One region of the Pseudomonas sp. MH9.3 genome, then DNA from elsewhere that is predicted to be linked to it. Evidence: predicted binding sites of a transcription regulator. Region 1 holds the regulator's gene; the other holds the start of a gene.

Region 1 (10,064 bases):
GCTGCTGGCGCTGACCGACACGCAGATCAGTACCTGGGTGGCCTCGTTCATCCTGCCGCTGTTTCGCGTCACAGCGATGCTGATGGCGATGCCGGTGTTCGGCACCACCCTGGTTCCCCGTCGTGTGCGACTGTACTTTGCGGTGGCCATCACGGTGGTGATCGTTCCCGGCTTGCCGCCGATGCCGCCGGTCAACGCACTCGATCTCAGCGCCTTGCTGCTGATCGCCGAGCAGGTGCTGATCGGCGCCATGCTGGGCTTTTCCCTGACCCTGTTCTTCCAGGCCTTCGTGGTCGCCGGGCAAATCATTTCGATCCAGATGGGCATGGGCTTCGCGTCCATGGTCGACCCTACCAATGGCGTCTCGGCGGCGGTGATCGGGCAGTTTTTGACGATGCTGGTGACCTTGCTGTTTCTGGCCATGAACGGCCATCTGGTGGCGTTCGAGGTGCTGACCGAAAGCTTCACCACCTTGCCGGTGGGCTCGGGGCTGGTGGTCAATCATTTCTGGGAAGTGGTGGGGCGCCTCGGCTGGGTGCTGGGCGCCTCGCTGTTGCTGGTGCTGCCGGCGATCACCGCATTGCTGGTGGTGAACATCGCGTTCGGCGTGATGACGCGTGCGGCGCCGCAGTTGAACATTTTCTCCATCGGCTTCCCGCTGACCCTGGTGATGGGCATGGTGATTTTCTGGGTCGGCCTGGCTGACATTCTCAATCAGTATCAACCGCTGGCGACCGACGCCCTGCAGTTTTTACGTGACCTGGCACGGGCGCGCTGAGCCATGGCCGAGAGCGAGAGTGGTCAGGACAAGACAGAAGACCCCACGGAGAAACGCAAAAAGGACTCCCGGGAAAAGGGCGAGATCGCCCGTTCCAAGGAGCTCAACACCGTCGCGACCATGATGGCCGGTTCTGGCGCCCTGTTGATCTATGGCGGCGGCCTGGCCCTGGATTTGCTGGAGTTGATGAAATACAACTTCAGCCTGCCGCGCGAGGTGCTGCTCAATCCCGATGCCATGGGCCAGTACCTGATGCACTCGGGCAAGATCGCGCTGTTGGCAGTGCAGCCGATCCTGATCACGTTGATGCTGGCCGCGCTGATTGGCCCGGTGGCCCTGGGCGGCTGGCTGTTCGCCGCCAGCAGCATGGCGCCCAAGTTCAGCCGAATGAACCCGGGGGCAGGGCTCAAGCGCATGTTTTCCGCCAAGGCGCTGGTGGAACTGCTCAAGGCCCTGGCCAAATTCATCCTGATTCTGTTCGTGGCGCTGGCGGTGTTGTCGTCCGATATCGACGACCTGCTGCGCATCGCCCACGAGCCGCTGGAGTCGGCGATCATTCACAGCTTGCAGTTGGTGGGCTGGAGCGCGCTGTGGATGTCCGCCGGGCTGATCATCATTGCGGCGGTGGACGCGCCCATTCAGCTGTGGGAGAGCCACAAGAAACTGCTGATGACCAAGCAGGAAGTGCGCGACGAACACAAGGACCAGGAAGGGCGGCCGGAGGTCAAGCAGCGCATCCGCCAGCTACAGCGTGAAATGTCCCAGCGCAAGATGATGGCCTCGGTGCCCGACGCCGACGTGATCATCACCAACCCGACCCACTACGCCGTAGCGCTCAAATACGACCCGGAGAAAGGCGGCGCGCCAATGCTGCTGGCCAAGGGCAGCGACTTTACTGCGCTGAAAATCCGTGAAATTGCCGTGGCCAACGACATCCTGCTGCTGGAGTCGGCGGCGCTGGCGCGCTCGATCTTCTACTCCACCGACCTGGACCAGGAAATTCCCGCCGGCCTGTACCTGGCTGTGGCGCAGGTTCTGGCCTATGTCTACCAGATCCGCCAATACCGCGCGGGCAAGGGCAAACGGCCGGACCCGCTCAAGGACTTGCCGATTCCGCCGGAGCTGCGGCGCGATTCCTGAGGCTGCGTGGCTCCCACTGTGTCGCATTTTTACATCGCTACCACTCGTTATTGGGTTGCGTCTACCTGTCAACTTTGACAGTAGCCAGCAGCGCCTTTGCGCGGTTCCATTGCAGTAGAAACCGTACACAGGTTGTGAGCTATATACAGGGAGAGCGGTGTTGAAGGTGTATAGAGGTGCTGTCGAATCCTACAATCCGGTCAGGGCCGAGTGGGTGATTCGGGCGTGTGATTGGGACGGTGAGGTATTTGTAGACGAGAGTGATTGGGGTGGGATTGAGTTTTCGATTGGCCAGCAAGTGGCATTCCAAATGATCCATCGACCCAAAGGTCCGTACGCGCTGCCACCGATCGGATCAGCCACACCAAAACCTTGATGACGCAAGGCGCCAGCGGCGCACATCCAGTCTTTACACAAACCAGAATGTGGGAGGGGGCTTGCTCCCGATAGCGATGGATCAGTCACTCCAGCGGTGGACTGACCCACGACTATCGGAAGCATGCCCCCTTTCCGTATTTTTGATCCTGTTGCCAAAACCAAAGTTGGACAGCTTCTTGCAATACCGCCTGCAAGTCGCCTCCTGGCGTCAAAAGTTTGCTTTACGTTACGAGGAATACTGGTGGTGGATCGCTCTCAAATGTTCGGCACGGCCCGTACGACCCTGACTGACCTTTCGCGGGGCAATCTGGGTGTGCCGTTGTTGTTGCTGGTGATGCTGGCAATGATGATGTTGCCGATGCCGCCGTTTCTGCTCGACGTGTTCTTCACCTTCAACATCGCGTTGTCCGTGGTCGTGTTGCTGGTGTGCGTATACGCGCTGCGGCCGCTGGATTTTGCCGTGTTCCCCACTATCCTGCTGGTGGCGACCCTGCTGCGGCTGGCGCTGAACGTTGCGTCCACCCGTGTGGTGATGCTGCACGGCCAGGACGGCCATGCCGCCGCCGGCAAGGTGATCCAGGCATTCGGTGAGGTGGTGATCGGCGGTAACTACGTGGTCGGTATCGTGGTGTTCGCGATCCTGATGATCATCAACTTCGTGGTCGTGACCAAAGGTGCCGGGCGTATTTCCGAGGTGAGCGCGCGCTTTACCCTCGACGCCATGCCCGGCAAGCAGATGGCAATCGACGCCGACCTCAACGCCGGCCTCATCGACCAGAACCAGGCCAAGTCCCGCCGCCTGGAAGTGGCCCAGGAAGCCGAGTTCTACGGTTCCATGGACGGTGCGAGCAAATTTGTGCGTGGCGACGCCATCGCCGGCCTGCTGATTCTGTTCATCAACCTCATCGGCGGCATGGCCGTGGGTATCTTCCAGCACGGCATGACCTTCGGCGATGCCGGCAAGGTGTACGCCTTGCTGACCATCGGTGACGGTTTAGTGGCGCAATTGCCATCACTGTTGTTATCCACAGCAGCAGCCATCATGGTGACCCGTGCTTCGGGTTCCGAAGACATGGGCAAGCAGATCAGCCGGCAGATGTTTGCCTCGCCCAAGGCCCTGGCCGTGGCGGCGGGCATCATGGCGATCATGGGGATCGTGCCGGGCATGCCCCACGTGTCGTTCCTGACCATGGCGGCCCTGGCGGGTGGCGGTGCCTACCTGTTCTGGAAAAAACAGAACGCGGTCAAGGTGCAGGCCCTGCAAGAGGTGGCGCGCCAGCAGGAATTGCTGCCATCCCCGGCCCGCGCCCAGGAAACCAAGGAGCTGGGCTGGGATGACGTGACCCCGATCGACATGATCGGTCTGGAAGTCGGCTACCGCCTGATTCCTCTGGTGGACCGCAACCAGGGTGGCCAGTTGCTCGCGCGGATCAAGGGTGTGCGCAAGAAGTTGTCCCAGGACCTGGGCTTCCTGATGCCTACCGTGCACATCCGTGACAACCTCGACCTGGCCCCCAGCGCCTACCGCCTGACCCTGATGGGCGTGATTCTCGCCGAAGCCGAGATTTACCCGGACCGTGAGCTGGCGATCAACCCGGGCCAGGTGTTCGGCAGCCTTAACGGCATCACCGCCAAAGATCCGGCTTTTGGCCTGGACGCGGTGTGGATCGAAGTCAGCCAGCGCAGCCAGGCGCAATCGCTCGGTTACACCGTGGTGGACGCCAGCACCGTAGTTGCTACCCACCTCAACCAGATCCTCTACAAACACTCCCACGAGCTGATCGGCCACGAGGAAGTCCAGCAATTGATGGGGTTGCTGGCCAAGGCCTCGCCAAAACTCGCCGAAGAGCTGGTGCCGGGCGTGCTCTCGTTGTCGCAGCTGCTCAAGGTGCTGCAAGCGCTGCTGGCCGAACAGGTACCGGTACGCGACATTCGCAGCATTGCCGAGGCTATCGCCAACAACGCTGCCAAGAGTCAAGATACCGCCGCGCTGGTGGCTTCGGTGCGCGTCGGATTGTCCCGCGCAATCGTGCAAAGCATTGTAGGGCTTGACTCCGAGCTGCCTGTTATCACCCTGGAGCCAAGGTTGGAACAGATTTTGCTCAATAGTATTCAGAAGGCAGGATTAGGCCAGGAAGAGGGCGTTCTGCTGGAGCCAAGCATGGCTGAAAAACTGCAGCGTTCGTTGATCGACGCCGCACAGCGCCAGGAAATGCAGGGCCAACCGGTGATTCTGCTGGTGGCAGGCCCGGTCCGAGCGATGTTGTCGCGGTTTGGACGCCTGGCAGTACCGAATTTGCACGTGTTGGCTTACCAGGAAATTCCTGACAATAAGCAAGTGACTATCGTCGCGACAGTAGGGCCCAACGGCTGAGGTAGTGGGTTATGCAAGTGAAGCGTTTTTTCGCCGCCGATATGCGTCAGGCCATGAAACTGGTGCGTGATGAGCTGGGCGCCGATGCTGCCATTATCGGCAACCGCCGCATCGCCGGCGGTGTGGAGCTGACGGCTGCCCTGGATTACACCCCCCAGGCCCTGGCGCCACGCGTGCCGAACATGGAACTCGAAGACGAGCTGCGCAAAACCGCCTCGCGCATTGTGTCGGCCCAGGCCGAGCTGAGCATGCGCGGCGACAGCGACACCACCACCAATCGCCAGCTGTTCGCCGGCCTGCCGCTGACTGCTGCCGAGCCGCTGGTGGAGCCGACTTTCGTTGAGCCGCCGCGTCCTGCCGCACCGGCCCCGGCTGCCGCCGTCGACCAGCGCGTCTTCGATTCGATGCGCTTTGAACTCAACGGCCTGCGCGAACTGCTCGAAGTACAACTGGGCTCGCTGGCCTGGAACCAGTTGCAAGGCAGCAAGCCGCAACAGGCCAACCTGTGGCGTCGCCTGCAACGCATCGGCCTGTCCGGCCCGCTGTCGCGCGACCTGCTGGCGCTGACCGGCAACATCGAGGAGCCCCGTCAGGCCTGGCGCATGCTGTTGGCGCACCTGGCGCGGATGATCGCCACCCCGGAAATCGAACCCCTCGAAGAGGGCGGTGTGATCGCCATGGTCGGCCCTGCCGGCATGGGCAAAACCACCACCCTGGCCAAGCTGGCCGCCCGTTACGTGCTCAAGTACGGCGCCAACAACATCGCGCTGGTGAGCATGGACAGCTACCGCATTGGCGCCCAGGAACAGCTCAAGACCCTCGGCCGCATTCTCAATGTGCCGGTGACCCACGTCGACCCGGGCCAGTCCCTGGCCAACGCCCTCGACCCGCTGCTGCGCAAGCGCGTGGTGCTGATCGACACCGCCGGCCTGCAAGCCAGCGATCCGGCGTTGCGCATGCAGCTGGAAAGCCTGGCCGGCCGTGGGATCAAGTCGAAAAATTACCTGGTGCTTGCAACCACCAGCCAGAAACAGGTTCTTACCGCTGCGTATCACAGTTACAAGCGCTGCGGTCTGGCCGGCTGCATCCTCACCAAGCTCGACGAAACCGCGAGCCTGGGCGAAGTACTGAGCCTGGCAATCAGTCATGAATTACCGGTCGCCTACCTGACCGACGGCCCGCGAATCCCGGATGATCTGCATCTGCCGCGTCGTCATCAGTTGGTCAGCCGTGCCGTGAGTGTGCAAATGCAAGACGAGCCTAGCGAGGAAGCGATGGCTGATATGTTCGCCGACCTTTACCACAACCCGGCAAAACGGGTCGGTTGAGGCAGGATGAACACCGTGAAATGTACCTACATCGATGGTCTGCAAGCGATTCAAGCGGCCAAGCCATGTAGCCTGCGTCTAAGCAAGACAAGGTAAAGAAATAAAATGGGCAGCATGCATCCCGTACAGGTGATCGCGGTGACCGGCGGCAAAGGTGGCGTCGGGAAAACTAACGTGTCAGTGAATTTGTCCCTGGCCCTGGCAGAGCTTGGCCGTCGCGTCATGCTGCTGGACGCTGACCTGGGCCTGGCGAACGTGGACGTTCTGCTGGGGCTGACCCCCAAACATACCCTTGCCGATGTGATCGAAGGGCGCTGTGAGCTGCGCGATGTGCTGCTGCAGGGGCCCGGCGGGATCCGCATCGTGCCGGCTGCCTCCGGCACCCAGAGCATGGTGCACCTGAGCCCGGCGCAGCATGCCGGCCTGATCCAGGCGTTCAGCGATATCGGCGACAACCTCGACGTACTGGTGATCGACACCGCCGCCGGCATCGGCGAGTCCGTGGTCAGCTTTGTGCGCGCCGCGCAGGAAGTGCTGCTGGTGGTGTGCGACGAGCCCACTTCGATCACCGACGCCTACGCCCTGATCAAACTGCTTAACCGTGACTACGGCATGAACCGCTTCCGCGTGCTGGCCAACATGGCCCAGAGCCCGCAGGAAGGGCGCAACCTGTTCGCCAAGCTGACCAAGGTCACGGATCGTTTTCTCGATGTCGCCCTGCAATACGTTGGCGCAGTTCCCTACGACGAATGCGTGCGAAAGGCTGTGCAAAAACAGCGTGCGGTCTACGAAGCATTCCCGCGTTCCAAGTGTGCGCTGGCATTCAAGGCGATTGCCCAGAAGGTCGATACCTGGCCGCTGCCCGCCAACCCGCGTGGGCATCTGGAGTTCTTCGTCGAGCGATTGGTGCATCAGACAAGCGCGGGTCCTGTGCTATGACATCCAGCGGCTACAACCTCTATAAAAAATCGGCACGCGACAGCCAGGGCGAATTGATCGAGCGCTATGCGCCGCTGGTCAAGCGCATTGCCTATCACCTGCTGGCGCGCCTTCCGGCCAGTGTGCAGGTCGAAGACCTGATCCAGGCCGGCATGATCGGCCTGCTCGAAGTGTCGACCAAGTACGACGCGAGCAAGGGCGCCAGTTTCGAGACGTATGCGGGTATTCGCATACGTGGCGCGATGCTCGATGAAGTGCGTAAAGGGGATTGGGCGCCGCGTTCGGTGCACCGCAATACGCGGATGGTCAGTGACGCAATTCGCTCAATTGAAGCAAAAACCGGTCGCGACGCTAAAGATCACGAAGTTGCGGCCGAACTCCAATTGAGTCTCGATGATTATTACGGGATTTTGAACGATACCTTGGGCAGCCGCCTGTTCAGTTTCGACGACCTGTTGCAGGACGGCGAACACGAAGGGCTGCACGAGGACGGCGCGAGTGCGCATATGGAACCGTCACGCGACCTGGAAGATGAACGTTTCCAGGGCGCACTGGCGGAAGCCATTGCCAACTTGCCGGAGCGTGAGCGCCTGGTCCTGGCGCTGTACTACGACGAAGAGCTGAACCTCAAGGAAATCGGTGAGGTCCTGGGGGTCAGCGAATCGCGTGTCAGCCAGTTGCATAGCCAGTGCGCAGCCCGTTTGCGGGGGCGTTTGGGAGAGTGGCGCGCGCGCTGACAGGCAGTGTGGGGACACTGCAGACGATACCGCGAGGGTCACGACCTTCGCGGGGTCGACCCGTGGTGGACCCGGCAGTCCTTTTTGTGTAACGCCTGTTGATTGAAATGGCGCGTCCAGGTGCTGGGCGCGTTTAAGACTGCTTGGAGGTCGAATTGGACAAGAACATGAAAATCCTCATCGTTGATGACTTCTCAACGATGCGGCGGATCATAAAAAACCTGTTGCGTGACCTTGGGTTCACAAACACGGTCGAGGCGGACGACGGCATTACGGCGATTCCGATCCTCAACAGCGGCAGCATCGACTTTCTGGTAACCGACTGGAACATGCCGGGCATGACTGGCATCGACTTGTTGCGCCATGTGCGCGCCGACGAAAAGCTGCGCAGCCTGCCTGTACTGATGGTGACCGCCGAAGCCAAGCGTGAACAGATTATCGAAGCCGCCCAGGCCGGGGTAAACGGTTACGTGGTCAAGCCATTCACTGCATTGGCGCTAAAAGAGAAGATCGAAAAAATCTTCGAACGCATCCACGGCTAATGCCATCGCGGGGGAGCTATGGAGCATAAAGAAACAACATTGGGCGATTTTGAGTCGACCCTGAAAAAACATGCTCACCAGTTGGTCGACAGCCTTGAAAAAGGTCATTTCGGCGACGCGGTGCAGTTGATCCATGAGCTTAACCAGACCCGTGACCGCGGCCTGTACCAGGAAGTGGGCAAGCTCACGCGCGAGCTGCACAGTGCGATCGTCAATTTCCAGATTGACCCGCACATGCCCCAGGCCGAAGAAATTTCGCAGATCACCGATGCCACCGAACGCCTGTCCTATGTGGTCAAGCTGACCGAAGCGGCGGCCAACCGCACCATGGACCTGGTGGAAAACGCCACGCCTCTGGTCAATGGCATGGCCACCGAGGCTCAAGCGCTTAGCCACGACTGGGGCCGCTTCATGCGTCGCGAAGTCGGTGCTGAAGAGTTTCGTGAACTGGCCCGTCGGGTCGACGGTTTTCTGTCGCGCAGCGAACAGGAAAACCGCACGGTGGCGAGCAACCTCAACGATATTTTGCTGGCCCAGGATTACCAGGACCTCACCGGTCAAGTGATCAAGCGCGTGACCCAACTGGTCACCGAAGTGGAAAGCAACCTGCTCAAACTGGTGCTCATGGCCGGGCAGGTCGATCGTTTTGCCGGCATCGAACATGACCGCGCGGCGATCCTCTCGGAAAAAGATCCACAAAAACATCTCGCCAAGGGTGAAGGTCCGCAGATTCATGCCGATAAACGTGAAGACGTTGTGTCAGGTCAGGATGATGTCGATGACCTGTTATCCAGTTTAGGCTTCTAAGGAGCACCCACATGAGCTTCGGCGCCGATGAAGAAATCCTTCAGGATTTCCTTGTAGAGGCCGGCGAAATTTTAGAGCAACTGTCCGAACAACTGGTCGAGCTGGAAAGCCGACCGGATGATGCGAACCTGCTCAATGCAATTTTTCGCGGTTTTCACACTGTAAAAGGGGGCGCCGGCTTCCTCCAGCTCCATGAGCTGGTTGAGTGCTGCCACATCGCCGAGAACGTGTTCGACATCCTGCGCAAGGGTGAACGGCAGGTCGACTCGGAGTTGATGGACGTGATTCTCGAAGCACTGGATGCGGTCAACGGCATGTTCAGCGAAGTGCGTGAACGTGCCCCGATCACCGCCGCCACTCCGGAACTGCTGGCCGCCCTGGCGCGCCTGGCAGAGCCGGCTGCCGAGGCGCCGGCCGTACAAGCTGCACCTGCGCCGGTGGCCGAGCCTGAGCCCGAGGCGGATGTCACCGACAGCGAGTTCGAACAGTTGCTCGATTCGCTCAACGCCGTGAAGGCCGAGGCCGAAGCACCGCAGACGCCACAGCCAGCGGTTGCTGCACCTGCCGCGCCAACCAGCGAAGACATCACCGACGCCGAGTTCGAATCGCTGCTCGACCAGTTGCATGGCAAGGGTCAGTTCGCTGCCGACGCCGTGGCACCGGTCGCCGCGCCGCCCGCAGCCGCAGCGAGCGCCAGCACCGATATCACCGATGACGAATTCGAAGCCTTGCTCGATCAATTGCACGGCAAGGGCACCTTTGCTGTCGATGCCTTGCCGGAAGTCGCCGCGACGGCGCCTGCCGCCGCGCCAGCCGCTCCGGCAGCCAGCGCAGCACCGGCCGGCGACGGGTTGATCAGCGATCACGAATTCGAGGCGTTGCTCGACGAATTGCACGGCAAGGGCAAGTTCACCGAAGTGGCCCCGGCCGCAGCGGCGACTGCTGCGCCTGTGGCCGCCAAATCTGCACCTGCACCTGCACCTGCACCGGCAGCCGCTCCAGCCGCCAAGCCCGCACCGGCACCTGCCGCAGCACCTGCAC
Region 2 (10,064 bases), 440 kb from region 1:
ACGGCGATGGGCATGTTGCCGCGCACCACGATGGCCAGCACCGCGGCCAATAACATCTGCAGGGGAATCGGGATAAAGGCCGCGAACAGACCCACGGCCATGGCCCGCGCCACCGAGTGCCGGTTCAGGTGCCAGAGGTTCGGGTCATGCAGCAAGGTCCCAAGAAACTGTAATGACTTGTGTTCCCTGATACTGCTGGGGTCGGGCATGTACCGTTTGAATAAGCGCCGGGGCATAAGGGGTCCAGGTCAGTTCGAGGGGCAAGTATGCCCGGATTCTATAAACAGAAAATTCAGACTTTGTGACAAAACATCATAGGCGCCGTCCGACGCCCGGCTAAGACTGAGTGGGTCATTTGAGCAGGATGATTCATGAAGACAGGGATGTTTGCATTGGCGCTGGGGTTGCTGACTCTGCGTGTTTTACCCGCATTGCCAGCGACGGGATGGCTGCTGGCCATGCTGGTGCTGGCCTTGATGCTGTTGCCGTTTCGCACCTTCGCGCTGGCCTTTTTCCTGTTTGGTTTGAGTTGGGCGTGCATCAGTGCGCAGTGGGCGCTGAATGACCGATTGCCCTCCGCACTGGACGGCCAGACGCGTTGGCTGGAAGGGCGGGTGGTCGGGTTACCGCAGCAGACATCCACTGGCGTGCGCTTCGAACTGGCCGACAGCCGGTCACGCCATACCCGCTTGCCCAGGCGCATCCGGGTGTCCTGGCACGGCGGGCCGGCGGTGCACAGTGGCGAGCGCTGGCGGTTGGCCGTGACCCTGAAGCGACCGTCCGGCCTGCTCAACTTTCAGGGGTTCGATCACGAAGCCTGGCTGTTGGCGCAGCGCATCGGCGCGACCGGTACGGTAAAGGACGGCGAGCGTCTGACGCCGGCCCGCAACGCCTGGCGCGATACGCTGCGCCAACGCCTGATGACGGTGGATGCCCAGGGCCGCGAAGCGGGGCTGGCCGCGCTGGTGCTGGGCGACGGCTCCGGGCTGGCGGACGAAGACTGGCAAGTGCTGCAAGACACCGGCACCGTGCACCTGCTGGTGATCTCCGGCCAGCACATTGGCCTGCTGGCGGGGTTGATCTACGGGCTGATCGCGTTGCTGGCGCGTTATGGTTGCTGGCCCGCCACCTGGCCGTGGTTGCCCTGGGCCTGCGGCCTGGCCTTTGTTGCAGCGCTGGGTTACGGCTTGCTGGCAGGGTTCGGCGTGCCGGTGCAGCGGGCCTGCGTCATGGTGGGGCTGGTGCTGCTGTGGCGGTTGCGTTTTCGCCACCTGGGTGCCTGGTGGCCGTTGCTGCTGGCACTCAACGGGGTACTGGTGCTGGAACCGCTGGCGAGTCTGCAGCCCGGATTCTGGTTATCGTTCGGTGCGGTTGCGGTGTTGATACTGGCCTTCGGCGGGCGCTTGGGCCCGTGGCGCCTGTGGCAGGCCTGGACGCGTGCGCAGTGGTTGATCGCCATCGGTCTTTTTCCCCTGTTGTTGATGCTTGATTTGCCGATCAGCCTGAGTGCTCCCCTTGCCAATCTGGTCGCTGTGCCCTGGATCAGCCTGGTGGTGTTGCCGCTGGCATTGCTGGGGACTGCCCTGCTGGCGGTGCCGCTTGTGGGGGAGGGCCTGCTGTGGTTGGCGGGCGGCGCGCTGGACCTGTTGTTCCAGGGCCTGGCGCTGCTGGCGGCGCACCTGCCGGCGTGGATACCGGCCGAAGTGCCCCTGGGGTATTGGCTGGTGAGTCTGGCCGGCGCGGTGATCGTGCTGCTGCCGAGCGGTGTGCCTTTTCGGCTGTTGGGTTGGCCGATGCTGTTGCTGGCGGTGTTTACGCCGCGTGAGCTGGTGCCCCATGGGCGGGTGGACGTAGTGCAGCTGGATGTCGGCCAGGGGCAGGCGATTATCCTGCGCACCCGTCATCACAGTGTGCTCTACGATGCCGGCCCGCGTTCGCGGGCCGCAGACCTGGGCGCGCGGGTGGTGTTGCCGTCGCTGAAAAAGCTTGGCATCGCGTCGCTGGATTTGATGCTGATCAGCCACGCCGATGCCGATCATGCCGGCGGGGCGGCCGCGGTGGCGCGCGGGCTGCCGGTCAAGCGTGTGGTGGGGGGTGAAACCGACGGCCTGCCCGAGTTTCTCGGCACTCAACCTTGTATCAGCGGCGAACGCTGGCAGTGGGACGGTGTGTCATTCGAGCTGTGGCAATGGCCCGGGGCCGTCGACGGTAACCCGAAATCCTGCGTGTTGCAGGTGCAGGCCAATGGCGAACGGTTGCTGCTCACCGGCGATATCGATCGCGCTGCCGAGCGCGCGTTGCTCGACTCGCCGCTGGCGCTGCGCACCGACTGGCTGCAAGCCCCTCACCATGGCAGCCGCAGTTCGTCGTCGCGGCCCTTTGTGCAGCAGTTGGCGCCCACGTCGGTGCTGATCTCGCGGGGGCGCGGCAATGCATTCGGCCATCCTCACGCCCAGGTGCTGGAGCGTTACCGCGCAGTGGGCAGCCGGGTGTATGACAGCGCCGAGGAGGGTGCGGTACGCCTGCAGTTGGGGGCTTTCGAGCCCGCCACGGTTGCACGCGCGCAACGCCGCTTCTGGCGTGAACCGTTACGCTGATTCGCTATCCAACGCGCTCACGGCCTGCGACGGGCGGGCCCCGCGACCGAACCTATATGGTAAAGTGGCGCACTTTTTCGAGGGGACATTCACTGTGTGGGAATTGGTCAAATCCGGTGGTTGGATGATGTTGCCGATCATCTTGAGTTCCATCGCAGCGCTGGGCATCGTTGCCGAACGCCTGTGGACCCTGCGTGCCAGTCGCGTGACCCCCGAGCATCTGCTGGGGCAGGTGTGGGGCTGGATCAAGAACAAGCAGCTCGACAAACAGAAGCTCAAGGAACTGCGCGCCGATTCACCCCTGGGGGAAATCCTCGCGGCGGGCCTGGCCAACTCCAAGCATGGTCGCGAGATCATGAAAGAATGCATCGAAGAGGCCGCTGCCCGCGTCATTCATGAGCTGGAGCGCTACATCAATGCGCTCGGCACCATCGCCGCCATGGCGCCGTTGCTCGGCTTGCTCGGCACCGTGCTGGGCATGATCGATATCTTCAGTTCGTTCATGGGCTCGGGCATGACCACCAACGCGGCGGTGCTGGCCGGCGGTATTTCCAAAGCCTTGATCACCACCGCAGCGGGCCTGATGGTGGGTATTCCATCGGTGTTCTTCCACCGTTTCCTGCAACGGCGTATCGATGAGCTGGTGGTCGGCATGGAGCAGGAAGCCATCAAGCTGGTGGAAGTGGTGCAGGGCGACCGTGACGTGGATCTGGTTGAGGACAAGGTGTGAAATTTCGCCGCAAGCGACGGGAAAATGTCGATATCAACCTCGCGTCGCTGATCGACGTGGTGTTTATCCTGCTGCTGTTTTTTGTCGTGACCACCACCTTCACTCGGCAGACCGCGCTGCGGGTTGATCTGCCGGAAGCAGTGAGCGGCTCGCCGGCCGAGGACCAGGAGGTCAAGCAACTGGACATCGCCATCAGCGCTGATGGCGTGTTCACTGTGAACAACCAGTTGCTGGAGAAAAACGACCTCAATAGCTTGATGGACGCGCTGCAGAAGGAATCCGGCGGCGATACCAAAATGCCGTTGTCCATCAGTGCCGATGGCAAGACCCAGCACCAGGCCGTGATCACTGCGATGGACGCCGCCGGCAAGCTGGGCTTCAGCCACTTGCGCATGAGCACCGTCGAGGCGGCGGGCCAACCCTGATGGCAATGTCCGACCGTCTGCTCAAGGCCTGGTACACAGGCCATCCGGCCCTGGCGCTGCTGACACCGTTGGAGTGTCTGTATCGTCGGGTGGTGCAGCGCAAGCGCGCGCGCTTCATGGCCGGGGAGGGCGACATCTATAAGGCGCCTGTGCCAGTTGTAGTGGTGGGCAATATCACCGTGGGCGGCACCGGCAAGACGCCGTTGATTCTGTGGTTGATCGAACACTGCCGCCGCGCCGGTTTGCGGGTGGGCGTGGTCAGCCGTGGCTACGGCGCCAAACCGCCGCAGCTGCCCTGGCGCGTCGAGGCCGACCACAGTGCCGCCGTGGCCGGCGACGAGCCGTTGCTGATCGTGCAGCGCAGCGGCGTGCCGCTGATGATCGACCCCGACCGCAGTCGTGCGGTAAAAGCCTTGCTGGAAAGCGAACCCCTGGACCTGATTCTGTCTGACGACGGCCTGCAGCATTACCGCCTGGCGCGTGATCTTGAACTGGTATTGATCGATGCCGCCCGTGGCCTGGGCAACCGCCGTTGCCTGCCTGCCGGGCCGCTGCGCGAACCGGTGGAGCGCCTGCAAAGCGTCGATGCGCTGTTATATAACGGCTCGGGGGCCGACCGTGAAGACGGTTTCGCCTTTCGCCTGCAACCTGCCGCCCTGATCAACCTGCACAGCGGCGAGCGCAGGCCGGTCGACCACTTCCAGGCGGGTCAGGCCATGCATGCGGTCGCCGGTATCGGTAACCCGCAGCGTTTCTTCACCACCCTTGAAACGCTACACTGGCAGCCCATACCCCATGTATTTGCCGACCATGCGCAGTACAGCGCCGAGGTCTTGAGTTTTACCCCGTCATTGCCGCTGGTGATGACCGAGAAGGACGCGGTGAAGTGCCGCGCCTTCGCACAGCCCGACTGGTGGTACCTTGCGGTGGATGCGCTGCCGTCGCCGGCGTTTGTCGCCTGGTTCGACACGCAGCTGACGCGCCTGCTGCCCGCACGTCCCTTGCCCTAACACGCTTCTTTCCAGGAAATCTTCATGGACACCAAACTGCTCGATATCCTTGCTTGCCCGATCTGCAAAGGCCCGCTCAAGCTCAGCGCCGACAAAACCGAGTTGATCAGCAAAGGTGCGGGCCTGGCCTACCCGATCCGCGACGGTATACCGGTGATGCTGGAAAGCGAAGCGCGCACCCTCACCACCGATGAGCGTCTGGATAAATGACCACCGCCTTTACCGTTGTCATTCCCTCGCGCTATGCATCGACCCGTCTGCCGGGCAAACCGCTGCAATTGATCGGCAGCAAGCCGATGATTCAGCTGGTGTGGGAACAGGCCTGCAAAAGCAGCGCCGAGCGGGTGGTGGTGGCCACCGATGACCCGCGCATCATCGCCGCCTGCCAAGGGTTTGGCGCCGAGGCGGTGCTGACCCGCGAAGACCATAACTCCGGCACCGACCGCCTGGCCGAAGTGGCCACGCAACTGGGCCTGGCGCACGATGCCATCGTGGTCAACGTGCAAGGTGACGAGCCGTTGATTCCGCCGAGCGTGATCGATCAGGTCGCCGCCAACCTGGCCGCCCATGGCGAAGCGCGCATGGCCACCCTGGCCGAACCGATCGAAGACGTGGAAACCCTGTTCAACCCGAACGTGGTCAAGGTGGTCAGCGACATCAACGGCCTGGCGCTGACGTTCAGTCGTTCGACCTTGCCCTGGGCGCGCGATGCCTTTGCCAAACACCCCGATTTGTTGCCCGAAGGCGTGCCTTACCGCCGCCACATCGGCATTTACGCCTACCGCGCCGGCTTCCTGCACGACTTCGTCAGTTGGGGCCCGTGCTGGCTGGAAAACACCGAATCCCTGGAGCAACTGCGGGCCCTGTGGCATGGCGTGCGCATCCATGTCGGCGATGCACTCGAAGCGCCGCCGGCCGGTGTCGACACCCAGGAAGACCTCGAGCGCGTTCGTCGCCTGCTGGGGGCCTGATGGAGGTTCTGTTTGTCTGCCTGGGCAACATCTGTCGCTCGCCCACGGCGGAAGGCGTACTGCGCCATAAATTGCGCGAAGCGGGGCTGGCGGGGCAGGTCGACGTGGCCTCCGCCGGCACCGGTGAATGGCATGTCGGCAACCCGCCGGATCAGCGCAGCCAGCGTGCGGCGCTGATGCGCGGTTATGACCTGTCGTCCCAGCGTGCCCAGCAGGTCAGCCGCGCCGATTTTTCGCGCTACGACCTGATCCTTGCGATGGACCACAGTAACCTGCGTCACCTCAAGCTGATGCAGTCGGGGCAGGGCAAGGCAGAGCTGGATCTGTTCCTGCGCCGCTTCGATGCCGAAGTGGACGAAGTGCCAGACCCTTACTACGAAGGCGAACAAGGCTTCGACAGGGTGCTGGACCTGATCGAGCGCGCCTGTGATTTATTGGTGATCGAATTGAAGGGGCGGTTATGACCTTGCAGGTGCAGGCGCAGGTCTCGCTCAAGCCCTTCAACAGTTTCGGCATCGATGTGCGTGCCCAGCTGTTCGCCGAGGCCCATGGCGACGCCGATGTGCGTGAAGCCCTGGCTTACGCCGCTGCGCAGGCACTGCCGTTGCTGGTGATCGGTGGCGGCAGCAATCTGCTGCTGACCCAGGACATTTGCGCTTTGGTATTGCGCATGGCAACCCGCGGCATTCGGGTATTGCAGGACGACGGCAGCCGCGTGGTGATCGAGGCCGAAGCGGGTGAGCCCTGGCATCCGTTTGTGTTGTGGACCCTGGAACATGGTTTCTGCGGCCTGGAAAACCTCAGCCTGATCCCCGGCACTGTCGGCGCAGCGCCGATGCAGAACATTGGTGCCTATGGAGTGGAGATCAAGGATGTATTCGCCGGCCTCACCGCCCTGGATCGCCAAACCGGCGAACTGCGCGATTTCAGCCTGGAAGAGTGCCAGTTCGGCTACCGTGACAGCCTGTTCAAGCAGCACACCGGACGCTGGCTGATCCTGCGCGTGCGCTTTGCCCTGAGCCGCATCCGCCACTTGAAACTCGACTACGGCCCGGTGCAGCAGCGTCTGGCGGCGCAGGGCATCACCGATGCCACGCCGAGTGACGTCAGCCGTGCGATCTGTAGCATTCGCCGCGAGAAACTGCCGGACCCGGCAGAGCTGGGCAATGCTGGCAGCTTCTTCAAAAACCCGCTGGTCTCCCAGGCACTCGCAGCCGAGCTGAAAAGCCAGTACCCGGACCTGGTGGCCTATCCCCAGGCCGACGGGCAGATGAAACTCGCCGCTGGCTGGCTGATCGACAAGGCCGGCTGGAAGGGGTTTCGAGACGGCGATGCCGGCGTGCATAACATGCAGGCGTTGGTGCTGGTCAACTACGGCGGTGCTACGGGGCAGGACATTGCCAACCTCGCGCGGCGTATCCAGCAGGACATCGCCCAGCGTTTCAAGGTTGAGTTGGAGATGGAACCCAACCAGTATTGAGTCCCGCGCCAACAAAAATGCCCCGTATCTTTCGATACGGGGCATTTTTTATTGCGGCAATGAAAATGAATCAGTCGTCGCGGCTCATGATGCCGAAGATCTGCAACAGGCTGATAAACAGGTTGTAGATCGACACATACAGGCTGACGGTCGCCATGATGTAGTTGCGCTCGCCGCCGTGGATGATCGCGCTGGTCTGGAACAGGATGCACACCGACGAGAACAGCACGAAACCTGCGCTGATCGCCAGTTGCAAGCCGCTGATCTGGAAGAACATGCCCGCAACCACCGCCGCCAGCAACACGAAGAAGCCTGCGGTGATGAAGCCGCCGAGGAAGCTCATGTCCTTGCGGGTGATCAGCACATAGGCGGACAAGCCACCAAACACCAGCGCCGTCATGGCAAACGCCGAACTGACCACTTCCGCGCCGCCGGCCATACCCAGGTAACGGTTGAGGATCGGGCCAAGGATAAAGCCCATGAAACCGGTCAGGGCAAACGCCGACACCAGGCCCCAGGCCGAGTCACGCAGCTTGTTGGTCAGGAAGAACAGACCATAGAAGCCGATCAGCACAACAAAGATATTCGGGTAGCCAACACGCATCTGCTGAGCCACGAACGCCATCACACCGCTGAAGGCGAGGGTCAGGGCGAGCAAGCCGTAGGTGTTGCGCAACACGCGGCTGACTTCAAGCTGCTCAGCCTGGGCGTTGCCATTCACTGCGTAATTCTGTTCGCGCATGGCGACACTCCTGTGGTTTTGAAACGTTCAGTCGCAAAGATCATAACAGACGCTCTGTAACAAGCGATGGCGAGAGTTTGACAGTGTGTTTCATTCGGGTATTATGGCGCCCGCTGAGACGGGAAGGGCTACTATAATCCCGTGATGCACAAGGGAAATTGGCAGAGTGGTTGAATGCACCGGTCTTGAAAACCGGCGAACGTTAATAGCGTTCCCAGGGTTCGAATCCCTGGTTTCCCGCCAAGATTGACACGAAAGCCTCGCGAAAGCGGGGCTTTTGCGTTTCCGGGGTTTGTAAAGATCCTCAGGTATCCAGGTTCACGCGCAGTCCATTTTTTCCGGCAGCTCTAAAGCTCGATAGCTTCAGGCCGAGATAGTGTAAACGGAAGAAAAACGGCTATGGCGGGCTCAAACTGGATCATCTTTGGCTCCTATAAACGTCGATTTCACTAGAACGTGCGCCCGAGGTAATTATTAGACAAAATTTGTAAGTCCCGAGGTTTGTAATGCTTAGCAATGCTCCTTTGAGTACCAAGCTGCTGCTTATTCTGATTTTTCCTTTGCTCGGATTTCTGGCTTTTGCGGGCATTTTCATTGCGGACAAAAGCGATACGCTGGGGTCAATGAATCGCGCAGTTGCCGCCACCACCGCTGCACAAAAATTCAGCAATGTCGTGACAACCCTCCAACGCGAGCGCGGCGCCAGCGGCGTTTTTCTGGGCAGCGGTGGCAAGTCCATGCAAGACAAGCTCAAGGCCTTGCGCCAGGAGACCGACACGTCAATCGGCGCGCTGCGAGGGCAATCGAGCGAGGGTATTCCAGCCCCGAACGAGGCATTGCGCGCGCTGGGTGAGCTGGCCGCCTTGCGTTTGAAAGTCGATAACCTGGCGATTAACAACACAGAGTCCGGTGCTCTTTTTACCGACCTGATTAAAACCCTCGTGGGCTTCAATTATTCGTTGGAAGCCAGCATTGATGACCCCCAGATTCTGCGTGCGTTGGGCTCGCTCAATCAATTTGTCGATATGAAAGAGCGCGCGGGGCGCGAGCGCGTATTGCTGGGCCTGGCGTTCAATCAAAATCGCTTCGACGCTGCATTGTTGTCGCGCTTCAGCCGTAACCTCGGTGAGTTCTCCGGCTACTTTGAAGCCTTCCAGCGATGGGCTCCGGCAGCCTTCAAGAGCAAGCTGGATGCCGTCCTGCAACAACCCGGATCACTGGAAGTCGCACGCCTTCAGCGCCTTGGTTTTGATACGCCCCTGGGCAACCCGCTCAATATCAAACCTGAAGACTGGTTCAACCTTTCGACCAGTCGTATCGACCTCATGGCCGGCGTCGAAACGGAGCTGGGCCAGACCGTGGTTGGCCTGGCCCATCACGAGCGTGATGATGCCGAACTCAGTCTGTATGTGGCCATAGCGACCGTTATCGTGATGTTGATCGCCTTGCTGTGGCTGGCGTTGGTGATCATCCGCAATATCAAGCTGGCAGTGACCGATGTGAACCGCACCCTTGCATCGCTTTCCACCCGCGACCTGACGGTGCGCACCCGCTACACCGGCAAGGACGAGTTTGGCGAAATATCACGCAACCTGGACAACATGGCGCTTCAGATAAGTGGCGTGGTCAGCGAAATCGGCAGCGCCACGGCGCAGGTTGCCACGGCTGCCGAGCAGTCCTCGGCGGTGGCCTTGCAGACCAGCCAGAACGTGGCGCAACAGCGTCAGGGTACCGACCAGGTGGTGACCGCGATCAGCGAGATGAGCGCCACGGTCAAGGATGTAGCGCGCATCACCACTGACGCCGCCGAAATGTCACAGCGTGTCAACGCCAGCACGATGCAGGGCAAGACTGAGATCGATAACACCATCAGCTTGATCCAGGGCCTGGAAGTGCAGGCCGAACAAACCTCGAAGATCATCAACGAGCTCAAACTCGAAAGCGATTCCATCTCTTCGGTGCTGGACGTGATTCGCGGCGTTGCCGAGCAGACCAACCTGCTGGCATTGAACGCCGCCATCGAAGCGGCGCGTGCGGGGGAGCAGGGCCGTGGTTTTGCGGTGGTTGCGGATGAAGTGCGCAATCTGGCGAAAAAGACCCAGGACTCCA

What was found. Region 1 encodes FliA, which starts transcription of late flagellar genes. Its sites were predicted from a motif close to CTAAAGTTTNNNNNNNNNNNGCCGNTAA; they were not measured.
Region 2: a site for FliA is predicted at 8,303-8,330, ahead of RHM60_RS05905 (methyl-accepting chemotaxis protein). Genes of this name have one in related genera too.

Annotation. Positions count from the first base shown of each region.
Region 1 is NZ_CP133785.1:1,882,087-1,892,150, reverse strand. Features, by position in the region: gene fliR (flagellar biosynthetic protein FliR) at 1-778, shown strand, start outside; gene flhB (flagellar biosynthesis protein FlhB) at 782-1,918, shown strand; gene flhA (flagellar biosynthesis protein FlhA) at 2,556-4,670, shown strand; gene flhF (flagellar biosynthesis protein FlhF) at 4,682-5,998, shown strand; gene fleN (flagellar synthesis regulator FleN) at 6,104-6,937, shown strand; gene fliA (RNA polymerase sigma factor FliA) at 6,934-7,674, shown strand; gene RHM60_RS07975 (chemotaxis response regulator CheY) at 7,842-8,216, shown strand; gene RHM60_RS07970 (protein phosphatase CheZ) at 8,235-9,023, shown strand; gene RHM60_RS07965 (chemotaxis protein CheA) at 9,035-10,064, shown strand, end outside.
Region 2 is NZ_CP133785.1:1,442,138-1,452,201, reverse strand. Features, by position in the region: gene RHM60_RS05960 (DUF2062 domain-containing protein) at 1-236, opposite strand, end outside; gene RHM60_RS05955 (DNA internalization-related competence protein ComEC/Rec2) at 372-2,597, shown strand; gene RHM60_RS05950 (MotA/TolQ/ExbB proton channel family protein) at 2,692-3,327, shown strand; gene RHM60_RS05945 (ExbD/TolR family protein) at 3,324-3,752, shown strand; gene lpxK (tetraacyldisaccharide 4'-kinase) at 3,752-4,762, shown strand; gene RHM60_RS05935 (Trm112 family protein) at 4,787-4,972, shown strand; gene kdsB (3-deoxy-manno-octulosonate cytidylyltransferase) at 4,969-5,733, shown strand; gene RHM60_RS05925 (low molecular weight protein-tyrosine-phosphatase) at 5,733-6,197, shown strand; gene murB (UDP-N-acetylmuramate dehydrogenase) at 6,194-7,213, shown strand; gene RHM60_RS05915 (Bax inhibitor-1/YccA family protein) at 7,284-7,955, opposite strand; tRNA gene RHM60_RS05910 (tRNA-Ser) at 8,108-8,198, shown strand; gene RHM60_RS05905 (methyl-accepting chemotaxis protein) at 8,462-10,064, shown strand, end outside.